2 regions of the Nocardioides fonticola genome follow, and region 1 is predicted to be linked to the other one. Evidence: riboswitches for the same ligand, from Rfam matches in the RefSeq annotation. Region 1 holds a riboswitch; the other holds the start of a gene.
What was found. Region 1 has a riboswitch for thiamine pyrophosphate ahead of ABD671_RS03510 (thiamine ABC transporter substrate-binding protein). Riboswitches for the same ligand answer to the same signal wherever they lie in the genome.
Positions count from the first base shown of each region.

Region 1 (3,200 bases):
CCCGTCCGCGTCACCCTCGTGGACACCTACGAGCTCGCCGCCGCCGGCCTCCAGGCACTCCTGCGCCCCTACGCCGGCCGCGTCCAGCTCCTCGACCTCGACACCGCTCTGCGCGAGCCGGCGTCCCTCGACGTGATCCTCTACGAGCCGGTGCACCAGTCGCCGGCCAGCCAGGAGGTCCTGCGCCGACTCATCACCGGCTCGCAGCGGCGCGCCGTCATCTACTCCTGGCGCGATCGGTCCGAGGGCGCCAGCTACGGGTCCTTCGCCGGCCATCTCTCCAAGGCGCTGCCCGCCGAGGAGCTCGTCGGCGCCCTGGAGTCGATCCACGCCGGCGACGACGTCCTGACGGTGCGCACGCCGGTCGACCGCGGCCCCCTGAAGGCGGTCTCCGCCGCCGGGTCCGGCACCGACTTCGACCTGACCCCGCGCGAGGCCGAGATCCTCTCGCTGGTCACCCAGGGCCTGACCAACGCCGAGATCGGCGGGCGGCTCTACCTCTCCATCAACTCGGTGAAGACCTACATCCGCACCGCCTACCGCAAGATCGACGTCTCGCGGCGCGCCCAGGCCGTGGCCTGGGGGATGGAGCACGGGCTCGCGCCGCTGGCCACCGTCGACGACGGGCGCTGACCTGCGCTGACGGGCGTTCGGAGCCGATCGGCGCGACGCTGGTCACGGCCGTTGACCGAGCACGTCCGAGACCCGCGTCGTCTGACTGATGTGGTCACCCAGGTGCGGGCTGACCCGCTCGGCGAGGGTGAGGACGCGCGCGAGATCGTTCGCCAGCGGGCGTCGATGGATCGGCTCATGGTGAGCGATGCGATTCCGCAGGCGACGGACTTCGTCCAGCTCGCTGTGGAGAGTCCGTCGGCGAACCGGTCGATCGAAGGCGTGCCGAAGCGCGGGCTGCCATAGGCGGCGGTTGTACTCGTCTGCGAGGAGCGACCACCAGAAGCCGAAGGGCAGCTCGGCGACGATCTTGCCGTGAGGTACCTCGGGACCACTGGCGTGGGCGAGTGCGGTCGCGACGACCCTCTGCGATCTGGCCGTCAGCACCTCCTGCGTCGGCATCAGCCAGGCTCGACCGATGTGCGCGAAGGCAGCGAGATCGAGAGCATTGCGCAGGCCGACCTCCAGGTAGTGGATCGACTCGAAGAACGCGGCGCTCAGTGAGGTGTTCCAGTCGTAGAGGGAGAGAGAGCGGCATCCCAGTCGCCCTCGCTCGCGGCGAGGTAGGGAGTCATCCGGGCAGGCGAGAGCAACGTCGGCAACGCCCACGGCTCCCGAGGCATGTCGCTCCCCTCGAAGGGGTGGATCTCTCTGTTCGTGAGCGTAGAGTTCGGCTCCGACAGAGAGCCCCGGGAACCACGGCGTAGCGGCTACGGCCAGCGAAACCCCCCGGGGCCTTGTCCTTCTCCACGGCGGGTGGTGTCGAGCGTCGCACGGCGGGTGGGTTCACGCTCGGTGGTCGAGGTCCCTCCCGCCGGATCGGTTTCGCCTGGCAACTCGTCCTGGAACGGTGAGGGCCGCCGCCGACTCCATCGCGGTCGGGGCCACCGGCTACCATCCGGATCGACCAACGACAGGGGAGCACCCGGCCGATCCGGCGCGGTGCTGAGAGTGCGGGCCAGCCGCAGACCCTCCGAACCTGCTCCGGTTAACACCGGCGAAGGGAGTTCCGATGATCCTGCGCACCCGTGCCCGCTCCACCGCCCTCGGGGCCGCCGTCCTGACCCTCGCGCTCGGCGCCTGCTCGCTGAGCGGCGGGTCGGCCGACGAGGGCGCCGCCGACGACGCCTCCCCCTCGGCCGGCGCCACCGCCGGCGGCCGCGTCGTCCTGCTCACCCACGACTCCTTCAGCCTGCCGAAGAAGCTCATCGCCGCCTTCGAGAAGGAGTCGGGCATCGATCTGACGATCCGCTCCACCGGCGACGCCGGCGTGCTCACCAGCCAGCTCGTGCTCGCGGCCGGCGACCCCGTCGCCGACGTCGCCTACGGCATCGACAACACCTTCGCCTCCCGGGCGCTCGACGCCGACGTCTTCGCCCCCGGGACGCCGTCCGCGGACGGCGTGGCGGCCTACGACCTGCCCGGCGACGACGAGCACGCCCTCGCGCCGATCGACACCGCCAGCGTGTGTGTCAACGTCGACGACGCCTGGTTCGCGGCCCGCACGATCACCCCGCCGACCTCGCTCGACGACCTCACCGACCCCCGCTACCGCGACCTGTTCGTCACGCCCGGGGCCACCACCAGCTCGCCCGGACTGGCCTTCCTGCTCACCACCATCGCGGCCTACGGCGAGGACGGCTGGCAGGACTACTGGCGTGCGCTGCTCGACAACGGCACGAAGGTCGTGAGCGGCTGGTCCGACGCCTACGAGGTCGACTTCACCGCCGGTGGTGGCGGCGGCGACCGGCCGATCGTCCTGTCCTACGACTCCTCGCCGGCCTTCACCACCGACGGGAAGGGCGGCAGCACCACCCACGCGCTCCTCGACACCTGCTTCCGCCAGACCGAGTACGCCGGCGTCCTCCAGGGCGCGGCCAACCCGGCCGGCGCGGCCGCGGTGGTCGCCTGGCTCCAGAGCCCGCAGGTGCAGGCCGCGCTGCCCGACTCGATGTACGTCTTCCCGGTGCTGCCCGACACCGCGCTGCCGACCGACTGGGCGCGCTTCGCCGTCCAGCCCGAGAAGCCCTACAGCGTCGACCCGGCCGACATCACCGCCCAGCGCGACACGTGGCTGCGGGAGTGGAACGACCTGATCGGCGGCTGATGCCGATGCGCCGCGCCCACCTCCAGCTCGCGGCCCTCGCCGCGGTGCCGGTCGTCGTGCTCGCGGTGTTCTTCGTGCTGCCGGTGGCCGGCATGGTGCACCGCGGATTCGTCGTCGACGGCCGCTACGACCCCGGCGCGGTGCTCGAGGTGCTCGGCCGGGCCCGGGTGCACCGCGTGGTGCGGTTCACCCTGTGGTCCTCGGCGGCCGCGACCCTCATCGCCACCCTGCTGGGCCTGCCGGCCGCCTTCGTGCTGCACCGCCTCGACTTCCCCGGACGCCGGTTGCTGCGGGTCGTCGTCCTCGTGCCGTTCGTGCTGCCCACGGTCGTGGTCGGGGTGGCGCTGCGCGAGCTGCTGGGGGAGTCCGGCCCGCTCGGCGGACTCGGGCTGGACGGCACGGCCGGCGCGATCCTCATCGG
Region 1 covers NZ_BAAAZH010000006.1:58,369-61,568, reverse strand. The annotation lists gene ABD671_RS03520 (helix-turn-helix transcriptional regulator) at 1-633, shown strand, start outside; gene ABD671_RS03515 (hypothetical protein) at 676-1,281, opposite strand; TPP riboswitch at 1,578-1,695, shown strand; gene ABD671_RS03510 (thiamine ABC transporter substrate-binding protein) at 1,685-2,779, shown strand; gene ABD671_RS03505 (ABC transporter permease) at 2,779-3,200, shown strand, end outside.

Region 2 (3,200 bases), on a different contig from region 1:
TCGGTCGTAGGCGGCGAAGACGCAGGCATCGCGCGAGGGGAACATGGCGTAGAAGGAACTCAAGGAGACCTTCGCCCGTAGACAGATCTCCTTCGGGCCCACCTCGGCCGCCCCCGAGGCCGCGAGCAGTTCCGTGGCGGCGATGAGGATGCGCTCGCGCTGTGCGGCGGCGACCTGCTCGCGCGGAAGCGCGTTGCGACCCCGCGGCAGCGATCCTGGCGCCGTGAAGAACACGCCGTCCGTCACGACGTCGATCGACGCAACGGGGACTCCACTCACGCGGCACATGGTGACATCAGTCCGCCCCGCAGGGTCGAGAACCGCGGTCCCCGCCGGCGTCCGACCCGGCCTCCGACCCCGGCGTCCGACCCGGCGATCAGGCCGACCGGGACGACGAGCGCAACGGCGGGTTCCAGCGCATCGCCCAGCCCTCGGCGGGGTGGTCCTCGGCACGGGTGATCGCCTCGATCAGGGCCTGGCCGAGGTGGCGGTGGTCGGCGGCGAGTCCGGCGATCTCCGAGCGGCGCGGATGGCCGGCCGGGACGACGTCCGGGCGCTCCAGCAGTTCGTGGAGGGGGAGGGCGTGGCTCTGGGCCAGCCAGGCCGCGAACGGAGCCGACCGCACGGGACGGTCGAGCACGGGCAGCGTCTCGCCCCAGCGACCCCGCAGCAGCCGCCGCACCTCGACGAAGGGCTGGCGCGGCTCGGCGGGGAGGCCGACCACGACGACGCCGAGGAGCCGGGGCCCCGCGACCTCGGCGCGCGGGCCGATGTCGACCTCGGCGATCAGCCGCTCGATCGCCTGCGGATCGGGGGCGGTGAGGAGGACGACGTGGTCGGCCACGGCCGCGACCGCCTGACGTCCGGCCGGCCCGGCACCGGTGTCGAGGACCACGAGGTCGGCCGACCGGCCGTGGACGCGCGCGGCGTCGGCCGGGGCGCGCAGCAGCCGCAACCCGGGCCGGACCTCCAGCGGGCCGCCGGTGACGGCGTCCGGGCGCGCGCCGAGGCGTTGCGCGAGCACGCCGTCCTCGACCGCGTCGAGGAGCAGCACGCGGTTGCCGGCACGGGCCGCGAGCGCGGCGACGCCGACCGCGACGCCGGTCGCGCCCACGCCCGGGCGGGCGCCGGCGAACGCGACCACACGACCCGTCGGGACGGCGGGGCCGGAGCTGGGGGCTATGGGGGCTGGTGCTGCGTGGGAAGGGTGGACAGGGGGAGGGGGAGGTGCGGTCATCACGGCTTTCGGGGGGATCCGGGACCAGACCGACGAGGAGCAGTCGTCGGAGGACCAGTATCGCCCCTCGGGAGGTCGCCGGTCACCCGCTCGACGCAGTCGGCGGCGACGCTGCGACCCCGTCCGCACCATCCGTCGCAACCGCCGCAGCCGCCCCATCCCAGGGGACGGCGGGCGGTCACCAGCGCGCGGGTACCGTCGATCTCGGCGCGGGGCGCCGTGCCGGTCGTCGACCGGCAGGGCTGAGAAGCACCCGTCGAACCTGTCTAGGTAGTGCTAGCGAAGGGACGCCCATGACCACCACCGCACCGACCCCTGCCCTCGGGCTGGCCGACGTCGTCGACCGCGTGCGTGCGCACGCACCCCTGGTGCACTGCATCACCAACAGCGTCGTCACGAACGTGACGGCCAACGTGCTCCTCGCCGCCGGCGCCTCCCCGGCGATGGTCGACACCGCGGAGGAGGCCGGCGTGCTCGCCGGTGTCGCCGGCGGGCTGCTGGTCAACCTCGGCACGCTGACGCCGGTGCAGATCGGGGGCATCGACGCCGCGGTGGGCGCCGCGGCCCGCGCGGGCGTGCCGTGGGTGCTCGACCCGGTCGCGATCGGCGTGCTGCCGGTGCGCACGGCGCTGGCCGGCGAGCTGCTCGGACGCCGTCCCGCGGTCGTGCGTGGCAACGCCTCGGAGATCGCCGCACTCGCCGGCGGTGCGGGCGGACGCGGCGTCGACTCGTTGGCCGCACCCGACGACGTCGCCGACATCGCGCGCGACCTCGCGCGCCGTCACACCACGGTGGTGGCGGTGAGCGGGCCCCGCGACCTCATCACCGACGGCGACCGGGTCGTGCGCATCGCGGCCGGGCACTCGCTGATGACCCGCGTCACCGGGGTCGGATGCGCACTTGGGGCACTGGTCGCCGCCTGCGCCGCCGTCGAGGACGACGCCGTGCTGGCCGCCGCCGCGGCGACCGCGTGGCTGTGCGTCGCCGCCGAGGAGGCGGCCGCCGCATCGTCGGGGCCCGGCACGTTCGCCGTCGCCCTGCTCGACCGACTCGCCGCCGTCGACGCCGGGAGCGTCGCGACGCGTGCGGGGTCGGCGTGAGGGCGCGCGTCGTCCTCGATCCCACCCTCTACCTCGTCACCGACACCGCCCTGTGCGGCGGCCCGGACGGCGTCCTGGCCACCGTGCGCGCGGCTGTGGCGGGCGGGGCGACGGCGGTGCAGGTGCGGGATCCGCGGGCGACGACCCGCGAGCTGGTGGCGTTGGGCGAGGCGCTGCTGCGCGACCTCCGGGGCACCGGGGTGCCGCTCATCGTCGACGACCGCGTGGACGTCGCGCTCGCGATCGGCGCGGACGGCGTCCATGTGGGGCAGTCCGACCTCGACCCCGTGACCGCCCGGCGACTGCTCGGCCCCCGCGCCCACCTCGGACTGTCGGTGCACACCCCGGAGCAGGCGCAGGAGGCGAGCGCGCTGCCGCCCGGCACCGTCGACCTGCTCGGGGTCGGGCCGGTGCTGGCGACCGCCTCGAAGCCGGACGCCGCTGCGCCCTGCGGCCTCGACGGCCTGGCCCGCGTCTGCGCGGCCACTCCCCTGCCCTGCGTGGCGATCGGGGGCGTCGACCGCGCCGATCTCGCCGCGGTGCGCGCGGCCGGAGCCCATGGGATCGCGGTCGTCTCCGCGATCTGCGGACGACCCGATCCGGGGGCGGCGGCCGCCACCCTGCGGGCGCGCTGGCGGGAGGCGGCCGCATGAGCGCACGGATGCGGCCGGCCGGCCATCCGGTGGTGGCGCTGACGATCGCGGGCTCGGATCCCAGCGGCGGTGCGGGCATCCAGGCCGACCTCAAGACCTTCGCCGCCCTCGGCGGCTACGGCTGCGCGGTGCTGACGGGGCTCACCGCGCAGAGCACGCTCGGGGTCACCCGGGTCTTCGCCGTGCCCGCCGACGTCGTCGCCGACCAGC
Region 2 covers NZ_BAAAZH010000017.1:60,841-64,040, forward strand. The annotation lists gene ABD671_RS12610 (TetR/AcrR family transcriptional regulator) at 1-279, opposite strand, end outside; gene ABD671_RS12615 (hypothetical protein) at 377-1,144, opposite strand; TPP riboswitch at 1,438-1,542, shown strand; gene thiM (hydroxyethylthiazole kinase) at 1,531-2,337, shown strand; gene thiE (thiamine phosphate synthase) at 2,334-2,990, shown strand; gene thiD (bifunctional hydroxymethylpyrimidine kinase/phosphomethylpyrimidine kinase) at 2,987-3,200, shown strand, end outside.
Region 2: it holds a riboswitch for thiamine pyrophosphate, as region 1 does, so the genes downstream of both, thiM (hydroxyethylthiazole kinase) here and ABD671_RS03510 (thiamine ABC transporter substrate-binding protein) in region 1, are expected to answer to the same signal.